2 regions of the Eubacterium maltosivorans genome follow, and region 1 is predicted to be linked to the other one. Evidence: riboswitches for the same ligand, from Rfam matches in the RefSeq annotation. Region 1 holds a riboswitch; the other holds the start of a gene.
The links. Region 1 has a riboswitch for cyclic di-GMP ahead of CPZ25_RS12990 (helix-turn-helix domain-containing protein). Riboswitches for the same ligand answer to the same signal wherever they lie in the genome.
Positions count from the first base shown of each region.

Region 1 (7,980 bases):
AGTTTGACGCTGACCTCGCTGCCTTGGCCGTGGAAACTCCCGGCGTTGTGGAAGATTACATGAATAAACTGGACTTTAGCCGTGCGCTGGAGGCGATCTGGAAGCTGGTATCCCGAACAAATAAATACATCGATGAGACACAGCCCTGGGTTTTGATCAAAGATCCTGAAAAGAAAGCCCGGCTGGCAATGGTTATGTATAATCTGACAGAGTCTCTCAGAATAATTTCTGTGCTCGTAAGCTCTGCAATGCCGGATACCGGCGTTAAGATCGCCGATGAGCTCAAGGTGCCGGAGGAACTCAGGACTTGGGAAAGCATCCAGTCCTTTGGAAAATATCCGGACGGCATCCAGGTAGAACGCTGTGAACCGATCTTCCCGAGAATTGAAGTAAAGAAGGAAAAACCAGAGCAAAAGCAGCAGCCTAAAAAGGAAAAACAGGCGAAGAAGGAAGAAAAAACCGAGGTGCCGGAAGGTCTGATCACCATTGACGATTTTGCCAAGGTTGAGATGAAGGTCGCGGAGGTTATCTCCTGTGAACAGCACCCTGACGCAGACCGACTGCTGGTATTCCAGCTGGATCTGGGGACAGAAAAGCGCCAGATTATTTCTGGAATCGCCAAATATTATAAGCCTGAAGACCTTGTGGGTAAAAAGGTGATTGTATGTACAAATCTGAAACCAGTAATGCTGCGCGGACTGGAGTCCAACGGAATGATTCTTTCCGCTGTAAAAGGAAAAAAATTGAGTATTCTGACGGTCGACGGCGATGTGATTCCAGCCGGTGGTAAAGTAAGCTAAAAGAGTAAAACTTAATTTGTATTGAAAATGACACAAAATCTCCCGTTTAATGGTATAATATCCAGAGAACGGGAGGTTTTTTTTGGATTCTGTAATCAATTTAACAACGAGTAAAAAAAGAATATTGGCGGCGCTGGCGGCAGTGGCAGCGCTGAGCCTGAGTCTGGCGCTTTGCTACCAGATGATGGGCTTTGATGAGGGCTACCTGAATACAGCAGGGCTGTGTGTGTTTATGATCGGGCTGGCCATCTTTTCAAATATAGCGTGCCGGGAACGGGCGGCAGCTCTGTGGAACGTGCTGCTGCTTGTCCTGTCCTCAGCCTTTTCCTATACCATCTTCCAGATTTTTCAGGAAGCACCCTTCGATACGGAGGGGATCCGTTTGTTTTTAAATCTGGCCTGCTGTATGGCAGTCTATGTGTTTTTATATATTATAACCGGGCGGATGAGAACGTCTTTGATAGGCGGAGGAATTCTGATGTATATTTTTGGACTGGCTGGCTACTTTGTCCGTCTGTTCAGAGGAGATACGCTGCTCTATACGGATCTGTTCTCAGCAAAGACAGGACTCCAGGTCGCCTCAGCTTATCATTTTGAGCTCAGCGGCACCATTTTGCTTGCTGCGCTGGTTTTGACGGCGCTGTTGTTCTGGGCCTTTAAAGCAAACGGCAGCATTCACGATAAATACAAAAGCCGTAAGCTGAGGCTGACAGCTTTTGTAACACTGACCATCACCTTTGGTCTGTTTTTTGAGACCAATGTGGAGCGGTATTATTATGCCTGGGATATGCCGGTTAACGGTTACCCCTATACTTTTACGGTCAATGCCAAGCTTTCCCATGTCAGGGAACCCGAGGGCTATGACCTGGCGTTTTTGGGCGAGAGCATCAAAAATGTTCAGCAGCCCATGACCACCGGGGCCGTCGGGCGGGGCGGGACAACGGAAAAAGCCGCTGCAGGACCTGGAGTGAAAAACAATCATAAACCCAATATCATTGCCATTATGAATGAGTCCTTCAGCGATTTGCGGACCGTGGGGGATTTTTCCACCAATATTGACGTTATGCCCTTTATTGACAGCCTGCAGGAGAATACCATTAAAGGGAATCTTTATGTGTCGGTTTTCGGTGGAGGTACCTGTGACTCCGAATATGCCTTTCTGACCGGAAATACGACGGCTTATCTGCCGGAAAATGCAAGACCCTATCAACTGTATATTAAGGTTCCGGCGCCCAGCCTTACGTCAACGCTGAACTATGAGGGCTACAACAGCTATGCCATCCATCCCGGAGAGCGGAACGCCTGGAACCGTGACAAGGTTTATCCGAATTTTGGCTTTCAGCAGTTTTTCTCAGAAGAAGAATTTTTGGAATCGCAGACGCTTAGAGAAAAATGGGTCAGCGATGCGGCCACCTATGACAAGGTCATTGATCTTTATGAGAACAAGGGGGATAATCCGCTGTTTGTCTTTGATGTGACCATCCAAAACCACGCTGGCTACCAGATGAACGCTGATGATCTTGATCCAGTGCTTCTGGAGGGGATGGAGGGAAGTTACCCCGAAACCGAGCAGTATTTATCTCTGATGCGAAACTCCGACGCAGCGTTTAAAGGTCTGATCGATTATTTCAGCGGGCAGGATGAGCCCACGCTGATAGTTATGTTTGGAGATCACCAGGCATATATTGAGCAGGCATTTTATGAAGAGCTCATGCAGAAGCCTTTGGATCAGTGGAGCACAGAGGAGCTGCAGAAGCGTTACGTCACGCCCTTTGTCATCTGGGCAAACTATGACATCCCGGAGGCCCAGGTGGATAAGCTGAGCATAAATTACCTTTCCAGCCTGCTGCTGGAGCAGGCCGGTATCCAGGGGACGCCCTACAATGATTATTTAATGAGGCTGTCTGAGACACTGCCGGTTATTAATTCTGTAGGGATTATCGATAATGAGGAGCAGTACTTCAGAAGGGGAGACCCGACGATCCACGACCGAGAGGTTCTGGAATACCAGCAGATGCTCTACAATAATATGCTGGATACAGCAAGGCGGCGAAACGATTTGTTTTACCCGGCCGCAGACTTTTAATTAAAAAACCCGGATCGATAAGATCCGGGTTTTTTAGCTATTTTTTCAATTTAAAGCCATCAGTCATTACCTTGATGACATCGCACACGATTTTAGATTGCTCGTCGTCCAGCCCTTCCATTGCAGTGGACAGAAAGTGAATCCGGCTGGTAAAGGACTCGACGGGAAAATCGGCAAGAAGCGCGCTGACAGGAACCTCCAGTGCTTCGGAGATAGTGATGAGTGTTTCAAGTTTGGGCAGATGGGTGCCGCGTTCCAGCATGCTCAGATAATTCGGTGTAATATGAACACGTTCCGCGAGCTGGTACTGCGTCAGTTTTTTATCAAGACGGGCTTCACGAATATGCCTGCCAATAACTTTATTATCCATTGTGGTTAACTCCTCTGCGTGAGATTGGGGCAATAAAAAGACCCCGGCACACAAACCAAGGCAGGGAGATTGCATTCAGTAAGTTTAATACCCGAGCAACCGGCTGTCATTTCATCTCCTGATGAATTAGACCCTTGGCTTTGCGTCACTACCTTTCAGTAGTTTTGCCCTATTTCAAAATGATTCGGATGTATATTATTTACTATAACTCACAATGCGAATGAAGTCAATATTCAATTATAGTTTTGTCCAAGAATTTAAACAAATAATTCAGTGATTTGTTGTTTTGAAATGGTCACACATCAGTTTGACCATATCCTGCACTAAAGTGAGCTCCTCATCTGACAGATTGTCAGACGGAATGGCGAAAGAAGTGTGCGTTTCTTTGCGAGATTCTGCGTGGTCTTCCATCAGAAGATCGTCGGCTGAAACGGACAGGATATTGGCCAGATTGATAAAAGTTTCCAGCCGGGGCAGCTGCGCTCCCCTTTCAATGATACTGAGGTATGTGGGGGTGATACCGGCTTTTTTAGCCAGCTGGTTTTGTGTAAGACGGGCGTCTTTTCGAAACTGGCGAAGCCGCTGCCCGAGGTATTTACTGTTCATCTGGAGTTCCTCCCGAGTGTTTGACAGATATGATTGAAAATAAGGAATCTATAAACAATTTTCATAGTAACATATTTTTGAAAAAGGTTCAAGGATTTTCGAAATAATAGTTATAAAAATAGAATAAAAAGAGAAACGTCTTGTATTGTAAAAGAAAATTTAATAAAAAATAGTTCGATAAAAAAAGACCATGCCCGAAGCGTGGTCTGAAAAACTTATAAATTTTTTAGGGTATCAATGTATTCCTGCTTATCGCGGCTTCCCACGAAACGTTCGACTTCACTGCCGTCCTTTAAGAATACACAGGTCGGGATGCTCATGACATGAAACTGTCTGGCCAGGTCAGTATTTTCATCTACATTCAGCTTGCAGATTTTGGCGGTTGAAGGGACTTCGCCGGCGATTTCTTCGATGATCGGAAGGAGAGCCTTACAGGGACCACACCATTCAGCCCAAAAATCAACCATGACAGGGCCTTCCGTATAGTTCAGCACTTCCGATTCAAAGTTAGTCATATCGACAGAGATGATATTTGCCATCTTTTTCACTCCTTGAATTTTTTTACAGAGATTATCATACCAATAATCCATCTAAAAATAAAGGGGAAAAATCCGGATTTTATGATAAAATAAATTCATGAAAAAACGACTTTTATATACAAGATTACAAGAACTCAGTGACAGAGGGGCTTTGCGGTTTCATATGCCCGGGCACAAGGGAAATTTTTGTTTTGATAATGAAAACTGGGCAACTCTGGATGTCACAGAGATACCTGGCGCGGATAACCTGCACGATCCCTCCGATATTCTTTTAAAGGTTCAGAAAAAGCTGGCAGAAGCTTACGGGTCGGAGGAGGCCTGTATTCTGGTAAACGGCACCACAACCGGCATACAGAGTGCCATTATGGGTGTTTGCAGAGAAGGCGAGAGCCTTCTGGTGCCGTTAAACTGCCACCGTTCTGTTTATGCAGGGCTGGCCCTGGGCAGGATAAAAGGTGTTTATTTTGAACCGGAATACGATGCGCGGCTGGGCTTTGGAAAATGTATTTCTCTGGAACAGGTAGAAAAAAATCTGCGGGAGCACCCAGAGGTAAAGGGGATGATACTGGTCAATCCCACCTATTATGGCACGGTCAGTGATGTTGCTGCCATTGCTGAGCTGCTTCATAAAAAAGGCAAGGTGCTGATCGTGGATGAAGCCCACGGGGCACACCTGAGGTTTTGTGCTGAGCTGCCGCCGGACGCGGTGAGTTGCGGAGCAGATATTGTCATTCAGAGCACGCATAAGCTTTTAGGCGCTTTTACCCAGAGCTCTCTGCTTCACATGCAGGGGCCCCTGGTAGAAAGAAGCCGTGTTAAAAAATTTCTGGCCATGCTTCAGTCCTCCAGTCCCAGCTATCTGCTGATGATGAGTGTGGAAAACGCGGTGGACGAAGCCTGCGAAAAGGGAGAAACTGTTTTTAAAACCATTGCGGAGCGTTGGGATTTTTATCAGAAACGGACAGGGGTGGGCGACTGCATTGCTCTGTATACTCCGGAGGATGGGCAGCCCTACGATAAAAGCAAGTGGCTGCTGATGGTAAAGAACGGAAAGGGCACTGCTGTTGAAAAGCGGCTGCTAACAGAGTATAACATTCAGTGTGAGATGTCTGGATTTAACTATGTGCTGGCCATGACTGGAATCGGCACTGCAGCCGGCGAACTGGATCAGCTGATGGCAGCAGTGGCAGACATGAACAGAGACTGTCCAGAAGTCTCTGAGCTGCCGGATGCTGGATTTGTCAGTGTCTGGAAGCACGAGGAAAAATATCCCCTGTGGCAGGCGCTCTACAATATGGAAACCGGGCGGCTGCCTTTGGAGGACGCAGCAGGCAGTGCCGCAGCGGGCTTTGTCATCCCGTATCCTCCGGGGATACCAGTGCTGCTGCCTGGGAGTCTGGTGACAGAAGAAACCGTGGCGGAGCTCTTAAGACGGCGGAGAAACGGCGAAGCGGTTGTGGGAATAGACAGTGGGGGAATGATTGAAGTCATTCTCAATTCTTCGTTTTAATGCATGGGCCGTTATGATATAATAATGCCTGAAACAAAATGAGAAAAGAAGGTTTATCAATGGAAAATAAAGGACAGCTGATTGTCATCGAGGGTGTTGACGGCAGCGGTAAGCAGACACAGACAGAAAAGCTCTACGACCGCCTGAAAAGGGAGGGACAGCATGTTATGAAGGTTTCCTATCCCCGTTACGATAAGGAGTCCTCCGCCATGGTACGGCTGTACCTGTCCGGCGCCTTTGGCAATGACCCGGACAGCATCAGTCCTTACATCGCCTCGACCTTTTACGCAGCTGACCGTTATGCCTCCTACAAGGAAGATTACGAGGCCTTTTACAAGGACGGCGGCATCGTGATCGCTGATCGGTACACTACTTCCAATATGGTTCATCAGGCGGGTAAAATCAGCGATCCGGAGGAGCGCGGCCGTTTTATGGACTGGCTGTCAGATTATGAGTTTAACAAGATGGAGCTGCCTGTACCAGACGCGGTTTTCTTTTTGAATATACCGCCGGAAATTAACTTTAAGCTGATGGAGGGCCGCGCCAATAAAATCACGGGTAAAGCGGAGAAAGATATACACGAAAAAAGCCCGGAGCACCTGATCCACGCGTATCAGAATGCCCTTGAGCTCATTGAGAAGTATAGTTGGACAGAGATCGTATGTGTTGCGGAGGGCAGACTCCGGAGTATTGAGGATATACACGAAGAAATATATGAAAGGGTGATGACAAGTGGAACGGTTTGAGGACCGCTATGCGCTTTTGAAGGTAGCCTATTCGGACATGGAGTTTGCCATGACGCGGAGCTTTCTGGAGGCGAACGGCATTAAGGTCACCTCGAGGGAAAAAGGCTTTGGCGGCCCGATCCGCAGTATTTTTATGGGAACCTTCACCACGGCCAATATTGAAATATTTGTGGACCCGGGAGATCTTGAGGAGGCAAAGGCGCTGCTTAAAACAGATTTTTCAGAATTAGCCGAAGAAGAATGGCACTAGGAAGGAGCAGGCATGTTTAAGGCAATTATTGAGCAGGAGCGGTTTAAAAAGCTTCTGGCGGGAAGCCTGGCTAATCATGAAGTGAGTCACGCCTATCTTTTTGTGGGAAAAAAAGGTATTGGCAAGACCATGATGGCCCTTGAATTTGCAAAAGCCCTTTTATGCCGGGGGGATGAAAAGCCCTGCGGCGCCTGTATTCCCTGTGAGAAGATTGAGCACGGCAACCATCCGGATGTTCTAATCACCCAGCCTGGAAAGGGCGAGAGCGCCATTAAAATTGATCAGGTCCGTAAGCTCATCACCACACTGCCGGTCAAGCCCTTTGAGAGCGATCTGCGGGTAAGCATCATAAAAGGCGGCGATAAAATGACACCGGAGGCCCAGAACGCTCTGTTGAAATCCCTGGAGGAGCCAGAACCTCACAATGTTTTCATCATTACAGCGGAGAATCTGGAAAAAATGCTGAACACCATCCGCTCACGCTGCCAGGTGCTGAGCTTTGAGCCGGTCTCGGACGCTGGCATCCGCGAAATTTTGAGGCAGAAGGGTTATGCGCCAGGCGAGGCGGTGGATCAGGCGGTCTACAGCTGCGAAGGATCGCCGGGAAAGGCTTTAGAATTTCTTGAAAATACTGAGCTGGAAAGCTTAAAAATTGAAGCATTAAATGTATTTTATGCTATACTTAAGGGAGATACCTTTAAGGCGTTCGCTTTCAGTGAAAAGATAGGGAAGGACAAAAACGCCAGCGCCGAGGTTCTGAATTTTCTGCTTGTCTGGTTTCACAGCATGGCGCTGTTTCTGGAAGGCGCAGAGGATGATGGGAATCCATATTATAGCTGGCAGGTAAAATACGCTTCGGTTTTGACGCCGCGTCAAAACAGCCGGATCGCAGAAATCCTTTTTGAGTTTATGAACACCCTGCAGTATAATGTCAACCTGAGGCTGCAGTGGGAAAGCGTCCTATTAAAAATATAATTTACAGGAGTACTATAGATGGCAAAATCAGTGGTTGGAGTCCGATTTAAAAAAGTCGGTAAAATTTATTATTTTGATCCACAGAATCTGGAAGTAGA
Region 1 covers NZ_CP029487.1:2,743,908-2,751,887, reverse strand. The annotation lists gene metG (methionine--tRNA ligase) at 1-800, shown strand, start outside; gene CPZ25_RS12995 (LTA synthase family protein) at 883-2,886, shown strand; gene CPZ25_RS12990 (helix-turn-helix domain-containing protein) at 2,924-3,256, opposite strand; cyclic di-GMP riboswitch class I at 3,348-3,435, opposite strand; gene CPZ25_RS12985 (helix-turn-helix domain-containing protein) at 3,527-3,862, opposite strand; gene trxA (thioredoxin) at 4,078-4,401, opposite strand; gene CPZ25_RS12975 (aminotransferase class I/II-fold pyridoxal phosphate-dependent enzyme) at 4,499-5,911, shown strand; gene CPZ25_RS12970 (dTMP kinase) at 5,971-6,657, shown strand; gene CPZ25_RS12965 (hypothetical protein) at 6,644-6,907, shown strand; gene holB (DNA polymerase III subunit delta') at 6,920-7,882, shown strand; gene CPZ25_RS12955 (PSP1 domain-containing protein) at 7,901-7,980, shown strand, end outside.

Region 2 (7,228 bases), 1.1 Mb from region 1:
GTTGAGGAAATAACGGTCGTGGGAGATGAACAAGAGCGTCCCCTGATAGGCGATCAGGGCGTTTTCGAGGATCTCCTTTGTGCGCATATCAATGTGGTTGGTGGGCTCGTCCATAAGCAGGAAGTTGGACTGGGACAGCATGAGGCGCGCCAGAAGAAGCCGGGCCTTTTCGCCGCCGGAGAGAGAGCTCACAGCCTTGAACACATCATCGCCAGTAAACAGGAAAGCGGCCAGAATACTCCGCAGCTCGCCCTCGGTAAAGTGCATGTCGATATCCCAGAGGGCCTCCAGAAGGTTTTCGTCATAAAACTGCTTTAAGTCGTTATTTTCCTGGTCATAATAGCCGACATGAACCTTATGGCCGTATTCGATGACGCCGCTGTCCCGCGACACCTTATCCTGGATGATGCGGAACAGGGTGGTTTTGCCGATACCGTTGGCCCCGATGATGCCCACCTTGTCGCCGCGGTGGATATCAAAGGAAATATTCTCGAAAAGGGGCTGTCCGTCAAAGGATTTTGATACGTCGCGGACAGTCAGGACATCCTTGCCGCTCTGGATGCGGGGCTTGAAGTTAAAATGGGCGTCGGATTCGGTCTGCACCTTTTCGACCACCTCCATTTTTGCCAGAGCCTTTTCACGGCTGGCAGCGCGCTTGGAGCTGTGGACAGAGTTATAACGGCGGAACCGGGCAATCATTTCCTGCTGGCGCTTGATTTCGCGCATCTGCTGGGCATACTGATGGTCCAGATCCATGAGCAGCTTTTCTTTCTTTTCCACATAGGTGGTATAGTTGCCGGTGTAGCTGTCCAGGGAGTGGCGTGAGACTTCCAGAATACGGCCGCAGACTTTGTCGAGAAAGTAGCGGTCATGGGAGATGATGACAAAGGCGCCGTCGTAGGCCTTCAGAAACTGCTCCAGCCATTGGAGGGAGTCGATATCCAGGTAGTTGGTGGGCTCATCGAGGAGCAGAAGCTCTGGTTCCTGAAGCAGGTTGCGCCCCAGGGCCGCCCGTGTTTTTTCGCCGCCTGACAAAACGCCAAAGGGCTTTGCCATATCCTCGTCGGTAAAGCCAAGGCCCCTGGCAATGCCGCGGATGCGGCTGGGGTATTCATAGCCCTTTTGCTCTGCAAAGAGGTCCTGAAGCTCGCCGTAGGTTTTCATGAGCTTTTCCTGCTCTGCACCGTCGGTTTCACCAATCTGGTGCTCCAGCTCTCGCAGCCGCTCCTCCATTTTGATGAGCGCGTCAAAGACAGAGAGAAAAAGGGTGTCTAGCGTGGTGTCCGCTTTAAAATCAGCTTCCTGGGCCAGATAGCCAATGGTAAGGTTGGATTTTTTGCTGATGACGCCGCTGTCGGGGGTAAGTCTGCCGGCCAGCAGCTTGAGAAAGGTGGACTTGCCTGAGCCGTTGCGCCCCACCAAGCCGATCATTTCCTTTTCCTGTATGGAGAGGCTCAGTTTGTTAAAAATTTCATTGATGCCGTAACTAAAACTAAGATTTTCAATATTTATAAGCATAGGGTTTTCTGCCTGTTCTTTCCATAGTATTCCTTATATATGATACCAAAAAAGAGGGGGTGTGTCGACTGCGGACAGAGTCAGGGAAAAGAAATTTGCGAAATGATGAATATTTTGCATCTAAATGGGTATAAAAAGAATGTATTCCAAAATGAGGAGGAGGTTTGATGAGAAAACTGCTTAATAGCTTTAAAGAAGTCCTTGTATCAATTTTACCGATGACGGTTTTGATTTTGATCATCAGTGGTATCTGGGCGCCCTTCACGCCTGAGATGCTCGCGTCCTTTATTGGCGGAGCCATCATGATGATGATCGGCATGGCGCTTTTTTTGTTTGGCGCGGACATCTCCATGATGGAGGTTGGTGAGCGTGTGGGAAATTTTCTGGTTTCCCGGAGAAGCTTGAAAATTCTGATTATCGCCGGCTTTTTTGTGGGCATGTTTGTGACCATTGCCGAGCCGGATGTGCAGGTGCTGGCTGGCCAGGTGGCAGCAGTCTCGGAGGGGAGCATCAACCGGACGATGCTCATCGCTGTGGTCGGCGTTGGGGTCGGTATTTTTCTGGTTATCGCGCTGCTGCGCTTTGTTTTTCAGATGAAGCTGTACCATATCCTGATCATTGGGTATATCGCTGTTTTTGCCCTGTCCTTTTTTACGAACCCTGAGATGGCGCCAGTAGCCTTTGATTCCGGCGGCGTCACTACTGGTCCCATCACAGTGCCCTTTATACTGAGTCTGGGCAGCGGGATCACCAGCGGCGTAAGAACCAGCAGGGAAGGAACAGACAGCTTTGGGATGGTTGCCCTGTCCTCGCTGGGACCGGTGCTGGCCGTCATGATTTTGGGGGTGATCTTCAGATGAGCCTGATCAGTCATTTATTTCACGGTATGCCGGAGGTGGCATGGGAGGTTTTTCTGGCCATCCTGCCCATTGTTTTGATTTTTCTGTTTTTGAACGCCATTGCGCTGCGGCTGCGGGCTCCTATTATCAAGCGGATTATAGGCGGCTTTGTGGTGACTTACCTGGGGCTGGTGCTGTTTCTCCAGGGCGTAAACATTGCCTTTGTACCGGCCGGCGAATTTTTGGGCACAGCCCTTGCAGAGCTTGAGTACAGCTGGATTCTCATTCCGCTGGGCTTTGCCATCGGTTTTCTGGTCGCCTTTGCCGAGCCAGCCGTCCAGGTCATGGTAAAGCAGGTTGAGGAAATGACCAGCGGCGCCATCAAAGCACGCGTTATGCTGCTTGCGATCTCGCTGGGCGTGGCGTTAGCGGTTATGACGGCCATGATCCGGCTGCTGGCCGGTATTTCGCTCTGGTGGATTTTGATTCCGGGCTATATACTGGCCTTTATTCTCGGCCGCTTTGTGGAGCCGAATTTTCTGGCTATGGCCTTTGATAACGGCGGCGTAGCCACTGGCCCCATGTGCTCGACCTTTATTCTGTCTCTTTCAGTGGCTGTGGCGGGCGCGACGCCAGGACGAAATCCGCTGCTGGACGGCTTTGGCGTGGTAGCGCTGATTGCCCTTGCGCCGATTCTGACAACCCTGCTTCTGGGCTTCTTTTATAAGCAGAAGGAGGCCTACAGGAAAAGGCAGTGTGAAAAGCAGCCGCGTGATTCTTAACCGGTATTGACAGAAGATTTTAATCATATATAATATGTAGATTACTTAGCGAATGATGGAGGAAAAAATGGAAGACAGAAATAAGATTAAGACCGAACTGATTGTGGTGATTGTGGAAAAGGATATGTCCGGCGAGGTCATTGACGCGGCCAAACAGGGCGGCGCTGACGGAGCGACCGTTATGTATGGCCGTGGATCCGGCATCCATGAGAACGCCCGGTTTTTCGGCATCACCATTGAGCCTGAAAAGGAGATCGTTCTGATTCTGGTGGACGCGTCCATAAGGAACGCGGTGCTCTGCTCGATCCAGAAGAAAATCGAAATCGACAGGCCGGGCATGGGCATTGCTTTTGTGCTGGATGTGGCCAAGGTGATTGGCAGCCCGCACCTTAACCTGATGTCGGACATCACCGATTAATTGCTTTTAAAGACACCCCGAAGGCGCTTGTTTGCCCGGTTTCTGAAGGAATTAAAAAACTTTGACACTTTTTTAATTAATTCGACCATAAAAATTGACGTTTTTTTAACAACTTGATATAATAAAAAGGATAAGTACGACGCAGGAGGGGAGTGCAGAATGCAAACTTTTTCAAAAAGGGTATCGATGACAGTTGTTAAGCGTCTGCCCAAGTATTACCAGTATTTAACCGATTTACAGGATCAACATATTGAAAAAATCTCGTCTAAGGAGCTGGCGGCTATGATGGGGCTGACCGCCTCGCAGATCCGGCAGGACCTGAATTCCTTTGGCGCTTACGGACAGCAGGGCTACGGCTACAAGGTAAAAGAGCTGAAGGAGGCCATTCGCAAAATTCTGGGGCTTGATCTCCAGTATAACTGCATTATCATCGGTTCTGGGAACCTGGGACATGCCATTGTCAATTACGAGCGCTTTAAGGAAGAGGGCATTCACTTCAAGGCCATGTTCGACGTGGATCCGGATCAGATTGGCAAAAAGGTCGGAGACGTGACTGTGTACCACATGGACGATCTCGACGCCTTTGTGGCGCACCATAAGATTGATATCTGTATCCTGAGTGTACCGCAGAAGGTCGGGCAGGAAACCACAGACCGTGTCGTAGAGCTCGGGATCAAAGCGATCCTGAACTTCGTGCCTCTGGACCTGACGGTGCCGGACGACGTGGTGGTAGAGAGTGTGAACATCACCGACAGTCTGTTTACCTTAACCTACCTGATTAACGAAGAGGAAGAGAACGAATAACCAGAAATACCAGCAGGCTTAAGCCTGCTTTTTTGGTGGAAAATAGGAGTTGTGTTTCAAAAAAATCTATTATATAATAGAGTAAAATATAAACGAGATTAATACTAGGGCAAATCTGCTGAAAGACAGAGACGCAAAGCTACAGGGCCTAAACATACATTGTAGGGTAGCCAGCTGCAGTTAAACCCATAACAGGAGCTGTAAAATGGCAGGAAAAAAGACAAACGAAACCATTGAAAATAATGTTTATAACGTAGCTTTGCGTAATATTTACGACGAGCTCTATGAACTGAACATTACCAAAAATCATTATCGGATCATCTACCATGTAGAGGGTAAATATGTGACGCCGCCAGAAGACGGCGCTTTGACAGACGGTATTGCCGATGTGGCAGCGCACATGATTCACCCGGAGGATTCGAGACGTTTTTTGGATTTTTTTGATATTGATAAAATACACGCGGCACTGGCTTCCGGAAAGACCAGCGTCATTGGAGAGTTCCGTAAGCTTTGGGAGGACGGCGCCTATCACTGGGCCTCGCTGACCGTTTTTCCAGCGGATATTGAAGGCGAGGAGGATGAGATCCTGCTCTGCTTTATCATGGATATTGATTATAAAAAACAGCTGGAAGCCGTTGAGAAGGAAAACCAAAGCCTTCAGAAAAAGCAGATGGATGACGAGCGTTACCGTCTGGTGATTGGGCAGACAAACACCCTGGTATTTGAGTGGAACCCAGAGACCGGAGAGCGCTATTATGCGCCCCGGTTTTCGGAAAATTTTATGGGCAGCTATGACGGCCGGGACATCAAGGAAATCTGGCTTGACGATGGGGTCGTCCACCCCGGCGATATTGAAATATTAAAGCAGAAAATGAGCATGGACGCCATCAGCAACGGGCAGGTAGAGCTGGAAATCCGGCTCTGCAATAAGAAAGGCCGCTATATCTGGTGTAAAATTGTATTTAATGTGCTTTACAATGAGGATGGCGGCATCAGCCGGGTGATCGGTACCCTGAACGACATCGACGAATCCAAGCGCGCGCACGAAACCCTGAAATACCGGGCAGAGTTTGATATGTTAACCGGTATCTATAACATCAATACCTTTTATTCCCGGGCAGAAAAGCTGCTCAGGGAGCATCCGGAGCAGAAATATGCCGTGGTGCGCCTGGATGTCAACCGCTTTAAGTTTATCAATGATCTGTATGGACGGGAGGAGGGAAACCGGCTGCTCCGCTTTATGGCAACTGTTATTTCGGGCCATATGGGGCCGATGGACGCTTTTGGGCGCATGAACAGCGATGTGTTCTGTCTCTGTATGTCCTATGGTTCGGGTGAGCCACTGCTCAGGCGTATTCAGAAAATACTGGCGGAGATTAACCAGTATTCAGAAACCTACCAGGTTATGCCCTCCTGCGGTATCTGCATTGTGAGGGACCGGAATGTCCAGATCAGTATCCTATGCGACTGGGCAAACCTGGCCCAGAAGACCATTAAAGGGAGCCTCATCAAGCAGTGGGCCTTTTACGATAAAAAGCTGAGAGCCAAACAGATTGAGGAGCAGCGGATCGAAAACGAGATGGACGACGCGCTGAAAAAGCACCAGTTCAAGGTGTATCTCCAGCCCAAGCACAATGTGCAGACAGGCAGCGTGATCGGCGCGGAGGCGCTGGTGCGCTGGGATCATCCTGAAAGAGGGTTCCTGACGCCCTACCGTTTCATCCCGCTTTTTGAGCGCAACGGCTTCATCATCAAGCTGGACGAATACGTCTGGGAGGAAACCTGCCGGATCATTAAATCCTGGCTGGACAGGGGGATGGAAGCAGTTCCGGTGTCGGTTAATGTGTCCAGAGTGCAGGTATATAACCCGAATTTTTATAAAAAGCTGCTGCATATTATAAGACGCTACGATATTCCCAAGGCGCTTTTAGAAGTCGAGCTGACTGAGAGCAGCTTTGTAGAGAACACGGTGGATTTGTACCGCGGCATGGAGCGGTTGAGAGAGGAAGGAATCTCCTTTTCAATGGACGATTTTGGATCAGGCTATTCCTCGCTCAATATGCTCAAAAATGTACCGGTCAACACCATTAAGCTGGACCGTGAGTTCTTTAACGAGAGCGTGGCGACCCAGAAAGGTAAAACCATCATTGAGCATACCATCGGCATGATCAACGACCTGGAGCTTCAGGTCATTGCCGAGGGCGTAGAAACGGGCGATCAGGCAGGCTTCCTGAATGCCTGCGGCTGCCAGGCTGCCCAGGGCTACTATTATTCCAGACCCATGCCGGTCGAGGAGTTTGAGAAACGGTTTTTAAAAGAGAGTATTTAAAAAAAGAGCTGCGCGCCAGGTGCAGCTCTTTTTTTAATCCTTATTGTCCCGGCCCGCCCTGCATATCCTGCGGAGTGCTGCTGCCGGGCCGGTTCCCGCCTGGGCCGCCCATGTTGCCGGGACCACCGCCCATACCGCCGCTGTGGGTGCTTCCGTCCTCGCCAATGCTTGTGACGGAGGAAGAAGGGGTGACAGTGGTCAGGTCTGCGCCGCCCTTTGTCAGTGTGTAGGTGACGCCGGTCCGGATATCCGGCGTGCTGATGATAATATTCTGGAATGTCTTAGACGGGGTGTAGCCTGCGATTTCCTCCCCGTTCGCGTCCTTCAGGCTGATGGTGGTGCCGGCCGCCTGAGAAGCGTTAAAGGTCAGAGAGATGCTGTTCTGGGCAGAGTCTGACGACGGCGTCTGGAGCATACCGGAGCTGCCCGCCGCGATCAGAGTGCCGCCGGCCAGGTTATAGGCGCCGTCGTAGTCCAGAGCGCCGTTGCCGCCATCGGTGGGCCCATCGATGGTAACCGTGCCGCTGGTCTGGTTGAT
Region 2 covers NZ_CP029487.1:3,849,539-3,856,766, forward strand. The annotation lists gene CPZ25_RS17865 (ABC-F family ATP-binding cassette domain-containing protein) at 1-1,518, opposite strand, end outside; gene CPZ25_RS17870 (DUF1538 domain-containing protein) at 1,686-2,378, shown strand; gene CPZ25_RS17875 (DUF1538 domain-containing protein) at 2,375-3,139, shown strand; gene CPZ25_RS17880 (P-II family nitrogen regulator) at 3,207-3,557, shown strand; gene CPZ25_RS17885 (redox-sensing transcriptional repressor Rex) at 3,717-4,361, shown strand; cyclic di-GMP riboswitch class I at 4,460-4,543, shown strand; gene CPZ25_RS17890 (sensor domain-containing protein) at 4,567-6,690, shown strand; gene CPZ25_RS17895 (carbohydrate-binding domain-containing protein) at 6,731-7,228, opposite strand, start outside.
Region 2: linked by a shared signal. The riboswitch ahead of CPZ25_RS17890 (sensor domain-containing protein) and the one ahead of CPZ25_RS12990 (helix-turn-helix domain-containing protein) in region 1 are both predicted to bind cyclic di-GMP.